4 regions of the Bradyrhizobium sp. RDM12 genome follow, and region 4 is predicted to be linked to each of the others. Evidence: predicted binding sites of a transcription regulator. Region 4 holds the regulator's gene; each other region holds the start of a gene.
The links. Region 4 encodes LexA, which represses DNA repair genes until DNA is damaged. Its sites were predicted from a motif close to TGTTCNNNNTGTGTTCNG; they were not measured.
Positions count from the first base shown of each region.

Region 1: the regulator LexA is predicted to act here: its motif matches at 2,633-2,650, upstream of recA (recombinase RecA).
Region 2: the regulator LexA is predicted to act here: its motif matches at 1,692-1,709, upstream of ACTGJ9_RS24385 (single-stranded DNA-binding protein).
Region 3: the regulator LexA is predicted to act here: its motif matches at 2,892-2,909, upstream of ACTGJ9_RS07800 (helicase-related protein).

Region 1 is NZ_CM133064.1:4,086,926-4,091,137, reverse strand. Features, by position in the region: gene ACTGJ9_RS19715 (hypothetical protein) at 1-626, opposite strand, end outside; gene recA (recombinase RecA) at 1,470-2,558, opposite strand; gene ACTGJ9_RS19705 (hypothetical protein) at 3,652-3,840, shown strand; gene ACTGJ9_RS19700 (hypothetical protein) at 3,873-4,127, opposite strand.
Region 2 is NZ_CM133064.1:4,983,290-4,987,501, forward strand. Features, by position in the region: partial or broken gene uvrA (excinuclease ABC subunit UvrA) at 1-401, opposite strand, end outside; gene ACTGJ9_RS24375 (hypothetical protein) at 518-664, shown strand; partial or broken gene ACTGJ9_RS24380 (outer membrane protein) at 688-1,370, opposite strand; gene ACTGJ9_RS24385 (single-stranded DNA-binding protein) at 1,852-2,349, shown strand; partial or broken gene ACTGJ9_RS24390 (DUF2306 domain-containing protein) at 2,448-2,597, shown strand; gene gyrA (DNA gyrase subunit A) at 2,766-4,212, shown strand, end outside.
Region 3 is NZ_CM133064.1:1,638,961-1,643,172, reverse strand. Features, by position in the region: gene ACTGJ9_RS07800 (helicase-related protein) at 1-2,615, opposite strand, end outside; gene ACTGJ9_RS07795 (DUF3108 domain-containing protein) at 3,192-4,001, opposite strand.
Region 4 is NZ_CM133064.1:4,863,447-4,867,658, reverse strand. Features, by position in the region: gene ACTGJ9_RS23780 (molybdopterin molybdotransferase MoeA) at 1-1,180, shown strand, start outside; gene lexA (transcriptional repressor LexA) at 1,357-2,058, shown strand; gene ACTGJ9_RS23770 (hypothetical protein) at 2,236-2,478, shown strand; gene ACTGJ9_RS23765 (hypothetical protein) at 2,667-3,098, shown strand; partial or broken gene ACTGJ9_RS23760 (ComEC/Rec2 family competence protein) at 3,109-4,177, opposite strand.

The DNA.
Region 1 (4,212 bases), 780 kb from region 4:
CCGCCGTGCCGGCAGCCGTCACAGGGATGACCGTCGTGCCACTCTGCTTCGAAATCGAAGGTTGCCCCGTTGCCTTCCCTTTCAGGATGTAAGCGCACGTGGCATTCGTCGCAAACGGCGACAAGCTCAAACATAAACTCTTCGAAAATGTGCTCGTAGGTCTGATGGTGGACCTGTGTTGCCTTGCGCTCTAAGCACCCTTCACAGAAGCCATTAGCTCGCCTCATCACCTTCGCACGCTTGGCTTGCCATTCCGGCGAATTTAAATAGGCGTCGTACTTTCGCCCGAATATCCCTTCGTGCTCTTTCTGTTTGCGAACATGTTTTTGATAGATCGCTTCAAGCGCCGCACTCCGGCTTGCGACGTAACGATCTTCTTGCCCTTCCGTCCAAGCCGGGCAATCTTTTAGATCAGGCGTTTGCTTTATCGCCGAACCGACTGACGTTCCGCACGCACTACATTGTCGTTGGAGGAGAAACGCGCCGCCTCGGTTCTTGCGCCGTCGAATCTCTGTTTGCGCATGATTGCAATTTGCTCGACCGTGCACCTCGATCTCGGTGAGCAGTTCGTCCGTGTAATCGAGATAGTAAGGCCTGCCGGTATCCTGATCGATGACGCGCCGCATCTTTTTAATCGTCCCTAGTCCCGCTCAGTCGCTACAGCATTGGTCGTTGCTCGGCGACGCCTGCTCGCTCTAGCCATTCACTTGCAGTCCGACATGGATCGGAATCAGAAAGTGCATCCGAGGCGAATTGGTCGAATGCACCGGACTTGTAACGTGCTCGCAGATGCCCGAGTGATCTACCTATTGATTGGGCGGAAGCAAAATACAGCTTCCAATCTGGCTTGCCCTGATCATTTGGGCCGATAAGCCATGACATTTCCGCCACTTTGTCGTCTGCAAGGTGCGCTGCGCGATGCATGTGATTCTCAGCCGCTTGGCTAGGCCGCTTCCATTCATCCAGTCGCTTTTTTCGATAGTGACGACTTTCTCTGGCGTGTATAACGGCGCAGGCGGCCTAGTCAGGCTTAGCGCACGATGGCTCTCGCGCCAATGTTCGACGCGATGGCAAAGTTGGACAAGTTGCCTAAAGGCTGTCCACATCTGATCCGAGACGCCGGCTTGATCAAAGCGCGTCCAATCAATTGTCGGATGCCAATATTCCAAAACGTCCATTCGCTGCTACTCCATCATGTCCATCGTGCGCGGAGCAAACAAGCCGTAGCTCGGCCATCGCCGTGAGGAACAGCGGAGTGTCCGTGTTCGGAATATATCAAGAAGATTTGGTGGGCGGCCGGTGGTCCCATACTCAACGTTCGTCCCCCACGCGTAAAAATGAAACGGGCGCTGACGACGTCGGCAACTCAACGTCCTCAGCGCCCGCTCCTCGCGAAAAACTCTAGAGCATGATCCGGAAAAGTGTGCAGCGGTTTTCCGAAAAGATCACGCTCAACAACAAGCTAAGGTTTACTCGTCCGCCGGCTCCTCGCCGTCGGCATCGCGCTCGGGGGCGCCGGCGAGAATCTGCTCGGCGATCAGGCCGGAGTTCTGGCGGATCGAGGTCTCGATCTTGCTGGTGATATCGGGATTGGCCTTCAGGAACGCTTTCGAGTTCTCGCGGCCCTGGCCGAGGCGCTGGCTGTCATAGGAGAACCATGCGCCGGACTTTTCCACGATGCCGGCCTTGACGCCGAGATCGAGGATCTCGCCCATCTTGGAGACGCCCTCGCCGTACATGATGTCGAATTCGACCTGCTTGAAGGGCGGTGCCAGCTTGTTCTTCACCACCTTGACGCGGGTGGTGTTGCCGACCACTTCGTCGCGCTCCTTGATCGCGCCGATGCGGCGGATGTCGAGGCGGACGGAGGCATAGAATTTCAGCGCATTGCCGCCGGTCGTGGTTTCCGGCGAGCCATACATCACACCGATCTTCATGCGGATCTGGTTGATGAAGATCACCATGGTGTTGGACTTGTTGATCGAGGCCGTGAGCTTGCGCAGCGCCTGGCTCATCAACCGCGCCTGAAGTCCCGGCAGCGCATCGCCCATTTCGCCCTCGAGCTCGGCCTTCGGCACCAGCGCTGCGACCGAATCGACCACCAGCACGTCCACCGCACCCGAGCGCACCAGCGTGTCGCAGATTTCCAGCGCCTGCTCGCCGGTGTCCGGCTGCGAGATCAGAAGCTCGTCGATATTGACGCCCAGCTTGCGCGCATAGACCGGGTCGAGCGCGTGCTCGGCGTCGATGAAGGCGCAGATACCACCCTTCTTCTGGGCTTCCGCCACCGTGTGCAGCGCCAGCGTCGTCTTGCCCGAGGATTCCGGCCCGTAGATCTCGACGACGCGCCCCTTGGGCAGGCCGCCGATCCCGAGCGCAATGTCGAGCCCGAGGGAGCCGGACGACACTGCCTCGACATCCATCGAGCGATCGTTCTTGCCGAGCTTCATCACCGAGCCCTTGCCGAACTGGCGCTCGATCTGCGAGAGCGCGGCGGCGAGAGCTTTACTCTTGTCCATGGAAGATCCTTCGACGATACGCAGGGCAGTGGTGGACATCGGGTCGTGCTCCTTATGGCGAGGATTCGGGTGCGGGACAAATGATTGGCGCAGCGGGTCGTCGATAAAAACAATGTACTCTATTTGTTCTCGGTTCGCAATATGTTCTTTTGGAGAGTGGGCCGATTTTGTCCCCGGAGGTCTCCCATTTCGAATTTGTGAGTGTGCCCAGAGCGCCGGAAGGCCCATGCTCGATGCATGGTCATCAATGTCCTCAAGCTGGTCGCCTCGGCGGGGCTTGTGCTCGTCACAGGCGGGGTTTGGCCAGATCCTCGCTATGGAGCCGCCATTTCCATTGGCCTGTGCGTCGGGGCCGCCGTTGCCCTTCATTTCGCAGCGCCCTGAAAGCCTCCTCAATTGGCAGAGGCCGGCCGCTTCGCGTCCCCAAGAATCAGCAGCGCCAGAGGCGCGAGGGGGCCGACCGCGGCGGCGATCCGGCAAACGCCAGGCGAAACCGGCTGTAGCCTACTGTGCATGGGGTTGTTTTCGCGCTTTGCTTGGCGTGTGCCGCCAAAGCCGCCTCTCACATCAGCGCCAGCAGCACGATGCCGATGACCAACACCACGAAGCCAGCCGCCGTCGCGGCGGCGAATGACCGCTCTACCTTGTCCATGATGCCACCCCGCTAGCGGCGCGCCACGTTTCCCCATGGCTTCGCCGTGCCCGCAAAGTGTCGCCAACGGATGTGTCTGAAGTTGTGCGGGGGGATGTCTGAATTGGGACGTGAGAGCGGCTCTCAACCTGGCCGCAAGCGCCCCGGTCTGTCAGGCTGTCGTAAGCTGAACGGGCTACGGTCGTCCGGCTATGGTGTTGCAGCCCAGCACCTCAGCCTCCAACAACCTTCTACCCCGCCCGGCTCTCCCCTGGCGGGGTTTTTCTTGCGCGAGTACGGACCCGTCGTGCGTGCTCCGCGTATGCCTCCGTGGTTCTCCGACCATGAACAGAGTTCCTGGCCGGGTGGGCTGGGGAGCTGCGCGCGCTTGCTGAAATCCGATGAGCTGTCCGCCACTTGACGGCAAACTTTGCTTGTCGCTGGAATATTGCGACGGCCAACATGTTACCTGACATGGCGAGGTGAATCGTGGAGCTGACCATGAATCACAGGGGCGTTGAGTTCACGGTTGCAAAGACGGCGATCCCCGGTGTCTGGCAGTGGCAGTTCCGGATCGGCGACGAGACCAAGACCGGCAAGACCGAGACCAAGATCGATCTGCTGGCGATCCGTCGCGTGCAGCTGCGCATCGACCGGGAGCTGAAGGCGATCGGCGGCAAGACGGCCTGAACAAGACCGCCTGAACCGGCAGGTTGAGAGGGCTAGTCGGCGCTGGGCAGCCGCCGCATGGTGAATTCGATGTCGCCGCCGGGCAATTCGCGCCAGGTCTCGACTTCGCTCATGTAGCCAGCCTTCGGATAGCGCGCGAAGAACGCCTGCGCCCTCGCCCGTGCGGCCGCGCGCGGCAGAGTAAAGCTCTCGCGCAGATAGCCGTCACCGGCCTTGTCGCCCGATCCAGCGGCCGGCTTGCGCCGACGCGCCATCCGCTCGGCGAGGTCCCGCGGGCGATCCGCCATATCCTCCTCCTCAACGCAACACTACGAGAGAATGTAGGATCAGGGCCGAGCCAAGGGAGTCCCGGAAAGAGGCGTCGCCAGCCCC
Region 2 (4,212 bases), 120 kb from region 4:
ACGCCGACGCGGGCCCAGAGCAGGCGCATGTAGTCGTAGATCTCGGTCACCGTGCCGACCGTCGAGCGCGGGTTCTTCGAGGTTGTCTTCTGCTCGATCGAGATCGCCGGCGACAGCCCGTCGATCTGGTCGACATCAGGCTTCTGCATCATCTCGAGGAACTGGCGGGCATAGGCCGAGAGCGACTCGACATAGCGGCGCTGGCCTTCCGCGTAGATCGTGTCGAAGGCGAGCGAGGATTTGCCGGAGCCTGAGAGGCCGGTGAACACCACAAGCTTGTCGCGGGGAATCTCGACGTCGATGTTCTTGAGGTTGTGCTCGCGCGCGCCACGGATCGTAATTGCGCGCAGACTCGAGCCCGCGGTCTGCTGTTGGCGCTTCGCCTTGATCACTTCATCCATCCGAGTTGCCCTCAAGGAATCCCAAGGTGCGCGATCGCGCCGACGTAGAGGGCGCGCTTCGCCCGGAACCGGGATCGGCGCCGATGGGTATGCCAGCGAACGTAGGAAGAACGGAGATGGATTTCCAGTGGGCTTTGCGAATCGTCAACGGATTGTTGGTGCGCTGGCGGCATCTGGCAGCAGGAGCTCGGCCGAAGGCTCCGCGACAACAAGAAAATGCTCTGCGAAAACAAAAAGGCCGGCGCAAGGCCGGCCTTTCGTGACGATGTGACGTCGGTGGCGAAGATCAGTACTTCGCGACCACCGGGCCCCCGAAGTGATAGTTCACGCCGACCTGCACGGTGTGGAAGTTGAGCGTGCCGGTGGGCACGACACCGAAGTAGGTCTCGCCGGCAAGGCTGCGATAGAGGTACTCGCCCTTGACCGACCACTGCGGAGCGAAGAACGCTTCGACGCCGGCGCCGACGGTCCAGCCGGAGTGGAACTTGCTGTCGGAGACGGAGAGAGCGCCCAAGGTGGCGGTGACCTTGTTGTCGATCCAGGCGTAACCACCGGTGCCGTAGAACAGGACGTTGTTGACGGCCCAGCCGATACGGCCGCGCACGGTGCCCATCGCGTCGGTCTTCGAGCTCACCGAGGCGGAATCGCACCGACGCCGGGAACAAAAACCGCACCAGCCGCCGAGGCGTTGACGTCAGCCCAGGCGCCATCGGCCTCGATGCCGAACACGACGTTGCCGGTCTGCCAGTTGTAGCCGCCCGTGCCGCCGACGAAGCCGCCCTGCATCCGCGGGCTGCCCGAGTCTTCCCAAGCGCCGCCACCGACGACACCGAGATAGAAGCCGGTCCAGTTGTAGACCGAAGCCACGGCCACCGGAGCCTTGGTGTAGGGGCGAGCCGCCAGATCGGCAGCCGAGGCGGCGCCGGTGAGAGCGAGCAGACAGGCCGAAGCCAACAAGATCTTCTTCATTTCAACAAATCCCAGTCCCAGTTTCTGTTTTGGACTTCCGTGCGTCGGAAGCAGCATCGGACGCTGTGGTCCAACTTGCGTCGTGCTTACATCACTGAAGCCGCAAGTTGTGTCTCTCAAAAGTCACAAGAGACGCAAAATGTAATGGTTACTGACGTATAGTTCCCTCCGGGGAACTCACAGCAAAAAGCCGGCGCGAGGCCGGCCTTCCATGTCCCAATGAAATCCGAGGGATTATTTTGCGCTGGAGCCGCCACCACGGTTGATGCCGATGTGGAAGCCGCTCCAGTCATAGACAGCATCGGCCGCGTCAATTTCGAGTGGAACAAATCTGGAACAAATGTTCGGCCGGTGCTATATGTGGGGATAACCGAGGGCGCTGCGGGCTGATCGGCGCTCGCAAGCGTATAGGGTCGGCCCAACAGGCGGCAGCGAGGGCGCGCCTTTTTAAATCGAGTGGCATTTGGAGTGGAGAGCGGCGATGGCGGGAAGCGTCAACAAGGTCATTCTGGTCGGAAATCTCGGCAAGGATCCGGAAATCCGCCGCACCCAGGACGGGCGGCCGATCGCGAATTTGAGCATCGCCACCTCGGAGACCTGGCGCGACAAGAACAGCGGCGAGCGCAAGGAAAAGACCGAGTGGCATCGCGTCGTGATCTTCAATGAAGGACTCTGCAAGGTCGCCGAGCAGTACCTGAAGAAGGGCGCCAAGGTTTACATCGAGGGCGCGCTCCAGACCCGCAAATGGACCGATCAGGCCGGCGTCGAGAAGTACTCCACGGAAGTCGTGCTGCAGGGCTTCAACTCGACGCTGACGATGCTCGACGGCCGCAGTGGCGGAGGAGGCGGCAGCTTCGGCGACGAGCCGGGCGGCGATTTCGGCTCCTCCGGTCCGGTCAGCAGCGCACCGCGACGTGCCGTCGCCGCCGGCGGCGGTGGTGGCCGCAGCAACGACATGGACGACGATATCCCGTTCTGATGCGTCCGGCTCCCAGGCCGGAGGACGCGTCACATGAGCTTCGCGCCACTGTTTGATGCGGCCCCGGCGATCCCGTTGCACCGCCGTCGCGGCGCTGGTTACCGCTCGCGGTGTGGCGGGCGCACACGCATCGCGTGACCGATCACCGTCGCATCCTGATCCTGCTGTTCACCGGTGCGCTGGTCGTGGCTGGCCTGTTCACGCTGGTGCCCGGGCGCATCATGCACCAGGTGTTTTTCGGGGCATAGCGGGCGGTTGCAGGCGGCTCGTTCCAGCGCCGCCGACGACGGTGTCGAGAAGCGCGTAAGTCTCTGGAAAAACAAACGGAAAAACCGCTTCCCAAGGGCTCGCAAGGGTGGTTATCAGGGCCTCGATGCGCTATATGATTCCCAGATAAAAACTCACCGGATTCTCCCTTGGCAGACGACGACAACAAGAAACCCGGCGATGAGCCGGAGCGCTCGGATATTCGCCCCGTCTCCATCTTCGAGGAGATGAAAAAGTCGTACCTCGACTACGCCATGAGCGTGATCGTGGCGCGTGCGTTGCCTGATGCCCGCGACGGTTTGAAGCCGGTTCATCGCCGCATCCTGTACTCGATGCATGAGCAGGGCCACACGCCCGACAAGAAGTACGTCAAGTCCGCCCGCGTGGTCGGCGACGTCATCGGTAAGTACCACCCGCACGGCGACCAGTCGATCTATGACGCCATGGTCCGCATGGCGCAGGACTTCTCGATGCGCGTGCCGCTGATCGACGGCCAGGGTAATTTCGGCTCGGTCGATGGCGATCCCCCGGCAGCCTATCGTTACACCGAAGCGCGGCTGACCAAGGCGGCGCTGGCGCTGCTGGCCGATATCGACAAGGATACGGTCGACTTCCAGCCGAACTACGACAACAACGAGACCGAACCGTCGGTCTTGCCGGCCAAGTTCCCGAACCTTCTCGTCAACGGCGCCGGCGGCATCGCGGTTGGCATGGCGACCAACATCCCGCCGCACAATCTCGGCGAGGTCATCGACGCCTGCGTTGCGTTGATCGACAACCCCGCGCTGACCGTCGACGAGCTCATCAACATCGTGCCGGGACCGGATTTTCCGACCGGCGGCGTCATTCTCGGACGCGCGGGCATCCGTGCCGCCTATCACCTCGGCCGGGGCTCGATCGTCATGCGCGGCAAGGTCGCGATCGAGACCATCCGCAAGGAGCGCGAGGCGCTCATCATCACCGAGATTCCCTACCAGGTGAACAAGGCGACGATGGTCGAGCGCATCGCCGAGCTGGTCAAGGAAAAGAAGATCGAAGGGATCGGCGACCTGCGCGATGAATCGGATCGCGACGGCTACCGCGTGGTCATCGAATTGAAGCGCGACGCCGTGCCCGACGTGGTGCTCAATCAGCTTTACAGATTCACGCCGCTGCAGACGAGCTTCGGCGTCAACATGGTGGCGCTCGACAGCGGCCGTCCGCGGATCATGCATCTGAAGGACCTGCTGGCCATCTTCGTCGACTTCCGTGAGCGGGTCGTCACGCGCCGCACCAAGTACCTGCTCGCCAAGGCGCGCGATCGCGCCCATATCCTGGTCGGTCTGGCGATCGCGGTTGCCAATATCGACGAGATGATCCGCGTCATCCGGACCTCGCCCGACCCGACCACCGCGCGCGACACCCTGATGTCGCGCGACTGGTCGGCCCGGGACGTCGAGGACATGCTGACGCTGATCGACGATCCGCGCCACCGGATCAGCGAGAACGGCACGATCCGGCTGTCGATGGAACAGGCGAAGGCCATTCTCGACCTGCGACTACAGCGCCTCACCGCCCTCGGACGCGACGAAATCCGCGAGGAACTGGACAAGCTCG
Region 3 (4,212 bases), 3.2 Mb from region 4:
AGGCCGGGCGCGTCTTCGACGGTGACGGCTTCGATCGCGCCATCTGCCGGCGCCACGGCCTCCTCGGTCGCGGGCGTCTCGGCGGAAGCTTCAGCAGCAGGCGTTTCGGCAGCAGGCGCGACCGGCTTCGGCGGCAGCGGTGCACGCTTCTCCATGCGATAGCCGAGCGCGCGCAGCACCGAGGCAAAATCCTCGCCGGCGGAGCCGGTGAGCGAGGTCATCGCCTGCGTCACCACGAAGCCGCGGCCGTCGAATGCGCCGGCGGGCTTTTCGCCGGGCGCGTTCTCGCGCCAGGCCAGCGCCGGGCGAATCAGGTCGGCGAGGCGCTCCAGGATGTCGACGCGAACGGCGCGCTCGCCGGCCTGCTTGTAGCCGAGCACGCGATAGGCATCGCGCGGCAACTGCTTGTCGACCGGGAACGAGGTGCGACCCGACGATGCCAGATGCTGCGCGCCCGACAGCGCCGAGAGATCGACATTGTCCTGCTTCAACGCCCACAGCAGCGCGGCCAGCGCACGCGCGGCGGGCTTCAGGATCCCGGGGAAATAGATGTGATAGGCGCCGAAGCGGACGCCATATTTGCGCAAGGTCGCGCGCGAGGACTGGTCGAGATCTTTCAGCTCGTTGGCGATCTTGGGTCGCTCCAGCACGCCGAGCGCCTCGACGAGCTGGTAGGCGATGCCGCGGGCAATGCCGGTGACGTCTTCGGCCTTCGACAGCTCGAACATCGGCCCGAGCAGCTTTTCGATGTGCGTCTTGAGCCAGAGGTCGAGCCGCGCCTGCACCTTCTCACGGGGGCTACCTGTCAGACGCTCGTCCGAGATGATGCGGATGCGCGGATGCAGCGCCTCCTCCGCGGCAGTCAGCCGCGCTACCGCATCGCCGGTCCAGCGGATGGTGCCGTCGGAGGTCAGCACGAATTGGTCGTCCGGCGCGTTGCCGAGCTTTTCGGCGCGCGCGTTGATCTCGCCGGCGAGCACCGCTTGCGCGGCAGCCTGCAAGGCTTTCGCATCGGACCCGGCTTCCGCCGCATCCGGTGCAAAGGTGAAGCCATCGAGGCGGCCGATGACATGGCCTTCGACGATGACTTCGCCGGTCTTGCCGATTTCCGTATTCAAGCTCGTGTTCTCCCGCAGGCGGCGCATCAATACACTGGTCCGGCGATCAACGAAACGCTCAGTCAAGCGTTCATGGAGCGCATCCGATAATTTATTTTCGACTTCCCGCGCGATCCCCTGCCAGCGTTCGGGGTCTTTCAGCCAGTCCGGGCGGTTGGCGACGAAGGTCCAGGTGCGAATCTGCGCGATCCGGGCCGACAGCGTGTCGATGTCGCCGTCGATGCGGTCGGCCTGGTCGACCTGGGCGGCGAACCAGGAATCGGGGATGCAGCCCTTCTGCATCAGGAAGCCGTAGAGCGTGGTGACGAGCTCGGCATGGGCCGCCGGCGACAGCTTTCGGTAGTCCGGGACCTGGCAGGCCTCCCACAGACGCTCCACGGCGTCCTTGCCATGCGCGATGTCGCGCACATCGGCGTCGCGGGCGGCGTGGTCGAGCACGCGCATGTCCTCGGCAATGGGCGCCCGCGTCAGCACCTCATGGCCGGGGCCAAGGTTCAGCGCGACCTGGAGCGCGCCGAGGGAGGAAAAATCCAGCTTCGAGTTGCGCCATTGCAGCATCTTCACGGGATCGAAGATGTGGTTCTGGAGCGCGTTCACCAGCTCGGGCTCGAATGGGCCGCAGCGGCCGGTGGTGCCGAAAGTGCCGTTGCGCGTGGCGCGGCCGGCGCGGCCGGCGATCTGCGCGAACTCCGCCGGCGTCAGGCGGCGGAACTGGTAGCCGTCGAACTTGCGGTCGGAGGCGAAGGCGACGTGGTCGACGTCGAGATTGAGGCCCATGCCGACGGCGTCGGTGGCGACGAGATAGTCGACGTCGCCGTTCTGGAACATCTCCACCTGCGCATTGCGCGTGCGTGGGCTGAGCGATCCCAGCACCACGGCGGCGCCGCCATGCTGGCGCTTGATCAGCTCGGCGATGGCGTAGACCTCGTCGGCCGAGAACGCGACGATCGCGGTGCGGCGCGGCTGGCGCGTGATCTTGCGATCGCCGGCGAATTCCAGCTGCGACAGCCTGGGACGGGTGATCATGGAGACGCCCGGCAAGAGCCGCTCGATGATCGGGCGCATGGTGGCGGCGCCCAGCAGCAGCGTCTCGTCGCGGCCGCGGCGGTTGAGGATGCGGTCGGTGAATACGTGGCCGCGTTCGAGATCGGAGGCGATCTGGATCTCGTCGACGGCGAGGAAGGAGACGTCGAGGTCGCGCGGCATGGCCTCGACCGTCGAGACCCAGTAGCGCGGGTTCTTCGGCTTGATCTTCTCCTCGCCGGTGATCAGCGCGACGGCCTCAGGGCCGACGCGGCCGACGATCTTGTTGTAGACCTCGCGCGCGAGCAGCCGCAGCGGCAGGCCGATCATGCCCGAGGAATGCGCGAGCATCCGTTCGATGGCGAGATGGGTCTTGCCGGTATTGGTCGGCCCGAGCACTGCGGTGACGCCGGCGCCAGGCACGCGATCGGAAAGCGCGCGCTCGGAGGCAAAGGGGGAAGAAGAAAAGGCCATGTCTGAATGATTAGGTAGTGGCGATTGGGGCGAATGTCAGTGCTGTTTGGGGCGGCGGGGTGCTGAGGCGCTCTCAGCCCTGTCTCCGAACGCGGCCAAGGTCTCCGCTGTCATGCCCCGGCTTGACCGGGGCATCCAGTACACCGCGGCCTGCCCACCCGACCACAGCCGCCTCGGCGTACTGGATCGCCCGGTCAGGCCGGGCGATGACAGCGCTTCCCCAAATCCCGCGCAACTGTCTCACTTTGCGACGCTTTTTCCTGTGGCCTTAAGCTTCGGAACGACTCCAGAACGAATCGCGGCCGAATCGCTGACTCCCCGGTGAGTCCTGTTCCGTTCACGCAATATGTCGCGGGACGCGTGTTTCCATCGCACTAGATGGAGTTTTGGGTCGTCGCACAAGCGGCGATGTGATGGCGGATTTCGTTAAGTTGGGGATGGCGCGGAGTCGAATCAGAATCGGGGAGGAGTCAAATGGATTCCCGAACGCGATGGCCGCTCATCTCGTTTCCCGAAACAACCCCATGCACAGTAGCCAAGTTATTGATATAATTAGGGGCGCCGTCGCAGCTTCGCTTACTGCGTCTTGGCCACCTTGGGCGGCTGGGCGGTGGTGATGAAGCTGGTCGCTTCCAGCATTGCCGGCCCCAGGGGCGTCGGCACTTTCAGCCAGAACGGGACCAGGATCCGCGTGCCCGCCACCGGCGCCAGCGCGATCTCGATGTTGCGCTGCGCGGCGAGGTATTTGATCACGGGGCGGTCGGGGATGTAGCCGGCTACAGGCACGAAATACAGCGCGCAGACCACGACCGGGCCGTGATAGCCCTTCTCGGCCTTCACCGTCTCCATGCGCTTGAAATCGAGCTTGAGCTCATAGCGCATGCGGCCATCGAACACGGGCGCGCTGCCGTGGCAGGCCTCCGGCGACACGGGATCGCCGGTGCCGGGTACGCGCACCAGCGAGGCCGTCATCGGATCGAACACGCCGCGGCGATGTGCGTCGGTGACGACGATGCGGTCGGCATCGACAGGCGGCTCCGGAATGATGCCGAAATCCTTCACATTGCCCTTGTCGAGGTTGATGTGGATCTCTTCGGTCTTCTTCGACGTCGTGGTGGAGGCCTGGTAGGCGGATGCGACCAGCGCGCCGTTGACCACGCGCCCCTGCGAGGCGCCGGTGCCGGACCCGCCCGCGAACGATTTCAGAATGCCGGCGGTGCCGCCGGAGGCCGCCGCCGAAAACACGTCGTCCTGGATATCGATGTTCCAGGCGCCGCGGCCGACCGGAATGCCCGACAGCGTCGCCTCATACTGCGCCTCGAGCTTGCCCTGCGCCGCTGCAGGCTCCGCCGCCCACGCCAGCACCAGCGCGCCAACAGCGGCCAGCGCCAGCCTGGCGACAAAGGCCAGCCTGCCGGCCGACCGCGGCCGGGGCAGAAGGAGGGACGACGTGTGCACGAGACGATCCAATCGGGAAGCGCGTGGGTGTTACTTAAGCCTGTTACGGCCGCAAGCAATGGATCCGGGCACGATAAGCCGGGAACTCACCGGACTCTTTCGGCGGTGAATACGCCCTTTATGTGATGGTAAGGCGCTT
Region 4 (4,212 bases):
CGCCGTGCTCGACGGCGCGGAGCCGCTGCCCGAGGAAACGGTCGCGCTCGATGCGGCCTTTCATCGCGTGCTCGCGCACGACGTCGCGGCGCGGCGCATGCAGCCGCCGCAGGCGATGTCGGCGATGGACGGCTATGCTGTCCGAGCGGCGGATGCAGCCAGGGTCGATGCGCAGCTCAACGTCATTGGCGAGGTCGCAGCCGGCCGTCCATTTGCAGGAACTGTTGGCGCTGGAGAAGCTGTGCGGATCTTCACCGGCGGCGTCGTCCCCGACGGCGCCGATGCGATCGTGATCCAGGAGGACACCGTCGCCGACGGCAAGCGCATCACGATCAAGGAGGCCGCCGTCGCCGGGCGGCACATTCGTCCAGCCGGCATCGATTTTCGCGAAGGTGACGTGCTGCTGCGCGCGGGCGCGCGGCTGACCGAGCGCGACCTCGCGCTGGCCGCCGGCATGAACCACCCGCAGCTTGCCGTTCGCCGGCGTCCGAAGGTCGCGATTCTTGCCACCGGCGACGAGCTGGTGATGCCGGGCACGACGCCTGGTCATGGCCAGATCGTCTATTCCAACGGCTACGCCCTGCATGCGCTCGCCCGGAGCGAGGGAGCCGACACCATCGATCTCGGGATTGCCGCTGACACGCTTGCAGCCACCTCCGCCGGCATCCGCCGCGCGCGCGAATCCGGCGCCGACATCCTGGTCACGACGGGCGGTGCCTCGGTCGGCGACCACGATCTGGTGCAGCAGGCGCTCCGCGATGAAGGCACCTCGATGGCGTTCTGGAAGATCGCGATGCGGCCGGGCAAGCCGATGATGAACGGGCAGCTCGGCGCGATGCACGTGATCGGCCTGCCTGGCAATCCTGCATCATCCTACGTTTGCGGCTTCCTGTTCATGGTGCCGCTGATTCGAGCGCTGTCGGGCCGTTCGGTGATTCATCACCGTCGCGAACGCGCCGTGCTCGGCCGCGACATCGGCGCCAATGACCAGCGCGAGGATTATCTTCGCGCCCGCCTCGATCTGCGTGATGACGGCACCCTCGTCGCCCTTCCCGTCAACCACCAGGACTCCTCGCTGCTTGCAGATCTCGCTGCGGCACAGGCACTTCTCGTGCGCGCACCGTTAGCACCGAAGGCCGAAGCGGGAGCGCCTTGCGAGGTGCTGCGGCTGCCCGTTTGAGCGCATCGTTCGCAACCGTTCTGCGAACTTTGTCGCGTTCACGGTAAATTAAGCAGTTGCGGAACATGTATCGAACATATAGTGTCCGTTCATGATTTGTTTCGAGCATGTAGCGGCTTATTGCTGAATTCAGCGTCTCGGAATCGAACGACATCAACCGGGGGATTTTGGTCGAGATGTTAACGCGCAAACAATACGAGCTCCTGCGGTTCATCAGCGAGCGTCTGAAGGAAAGCGGCGTGCCGCCCTCCTTCGACGAGATGAAGGACGCGCTCGATCTGCGCTCGAAATCGGGCATCCATCGCCTGATCACTGCGCTCGAGGAGCGCGGCTTCATCCGCCGCCTGCCCAACCGCGCCCGCGCCATCGAGGTGATCAAGCTGCCCGAGCTCCAGGCCGCCGCCGGCAGCCGCCGCGGTTTCACGCCGAGCGTCATTGAAGGCAATCTCGGCAAGGTGCGCACGACGTCGAGTCCGCAGGCCGACGAGGGCGAGCGTCCCGTCGCGGTGCCCGTGATGGGCCGGATCGCGGCCGGTACGCCGATCGAGGCGTTGCAGACCCGCAGCCACACCATCAGCGTCCCGCCCGACATGCTCGGCTCCGGGGAGCATTACGCGCTGGAAGTGCGCGGCGACTCCATGGTGGAGGCCGGCATTCTCGACGGCGACATGGCGCTGATTCAGCGCAACGAGAGCGCCGATACCGGCGACATCGTGGTTGCCCTGATCGACGATGAGGAAGCGACGTTGAAGCGCTTTCGCCGCCGTGGTGCTTCGATCGCACTCGAACCGGCGAACGCGGCCTATGAAGTCCGCATCCTGCCGCCCAACCGGGTCAAGATCCAGGGCAAGCTGATCGGGCTGTACCGGAAGTACTGAGCGGGTCGCGATCGACGACCGTCAGCAACGATTGGAGCGGACGATTGTCCGCTCCGGCTGGATGGTCTTTCTGGTTTTGCACAGATTATCCGGCTACCTCTCCAGCGCTACATCCTCGGCACGCCGCAACGAAGCCCCATCGCTTCGCAGGCGCTTTGACCGACCGAGGAGACCACCATGCGCAAGATCATTTTGGGCACCGCCACGATGACGCTGATCGCAGCATCGGCGCCGCAGGCCTTAGGCTCGCAGGCCTTGATGGGGTCGCAGGCCTTGGCTGCTCAGCCGCAGCATCACGCGCGCAAAGCGCCACAGGCAACGAGCGAGCAATTCCGCGATGCCCGCAACGCCCGTCGCACAGCCGACGCAGCCGGCCTGGCAATATTCGGGCTGGTCGGCGCCCGCAGGCCGCTGAGATGACGCGCTCACCGAATGCGCGGGAGCAGGCTTTGTTCCTCGTGCATTTGCAAAAGATAATGTGATCGCGCTCTGTCGATGCGAGCCGCAGATTTGCCAACAAACAAGCATATGATCAGCTTCCACTCTGATAGGGGCCTGTGCCTCAGAGACAGAGGCGCCGGTGCTCTATCCTGATTGAGGAGCACCCGATGTGTGACTATAGCCTGCATGCCGTCGCGACGCGTCCCGCAGAAGTCGGTGAGACCATCGTCACGACAACGTTCCGCGGCACCTCGACGCGCGGCTTCGCCTCCGAAGCCGACATGTCCGTCGCGGTCTGCCTGCTGCCGGGAACGGAGCTCGCCTTCGCCGACAACGTCCGCTACGACAATCGCTGGATCTGGACGCGCACCATCAATTCGCGTGTCGGCAAGTTCGGCAAGGTCGATCCGCACATTCCCGACCGCCATCACGACGCGATCGAATTCCCCGACGGCAAATACGTGCTGGTAACGCAGCTCGTGGAAGGCCAGCGTGCGACCGTGCTGCAACTGCCGGTAACCCAGCCGCTCGGCGAGCGCGAGCACAAGCCGCAGATCGCCGACAGCCGCTCCACGCCGCCGCGCCTGCCGATCGGCTAAGCGGTCGATCTTAATCCTCGGCCTGCAGGTCGGCGTCGGCCGGCGTTGCGTCTTTGGAACGCGGAGCTGCCGACCGTGGCATGAGGGACTGTTCGAAATCTCCATCGCCGGCCGCCGCCGGCGACCAGGGGCGGTTTGCGCCCCTCGCCTTCACCGCCTGAATGGCAAAGCCGTCGCCGCGCGGCGTCAGCGCCAGCGCGCCTTGGCGCGCGAGACGCGGCCGATCGACCACCATCGCACCACAATCCGGCGGCGCGGGCCTTGCCGTCACCACCAGTGCCGCGCGGCTGCAATCGTCGGCCAGCGCGTCGATGCGGAGCGCCAGCGCAATCATGCGCCCGTCGGCGAGTGGCGTCACGCAGCCGGTGTCGTCGCACGACACGCCGTCACTGAGCGAGGCGCTCCCGGCATCGCGGGAGTCCGCATCGGCCGCGAGCCACTCCTTGAGCAGAAAGCTGTCCTTGCTCGTCCGGATCAGATGCAACTGCCCGTCCCTGCCCCGCACCGCGACGCTCTGCCCGTCACCGGCGATGAGAATGTCGGGTTGCCGAACCGACAGCCCCCAGACGATCGCCGCGACGAGCACGAGTACGCCCGACCAGCGCAAGGGCGTCCGCAGCAAGCCCATCAGGATCAGCCCGACGCTCGCCGCGATCAGCGGCGCGGTGCCGAAAGCGCCGACGTGGCCGATCGCTCCGGGCAGCGCCGCCACCCAGCGCGACACCGCCACCATCCAGTCGATGCCGATCCCCATGAGTCACCAGAACACGCCGTCGAGCCCGAAGGGCGCAGCGAGCAATCCCAACCGCAGGCATCACCAGCGCGGACACCACCGGCATCGCGCCGAGATTGGCCAGCACGCCGTAGGGCGTGACGCGGTGGAAATGGAAGGCGGCATAGGGCGTGGTCGCAAGCCCCGCGATCATCGAGGCCATGAACAGCATCGCGATCTCGCGGCCGCCCCACAGCGCGATGCGCGCGGTGGTCGAATGATCGGGCGAGGCAAACAGGTTCGGCATGCCGATCTGCACCAGCGCGACGAGCCCGAGCGTTGCCGCAAACGACATCTGGAAGGCGGGAGGCCGATCCCAAAATCATTTGTGTCATCAACATG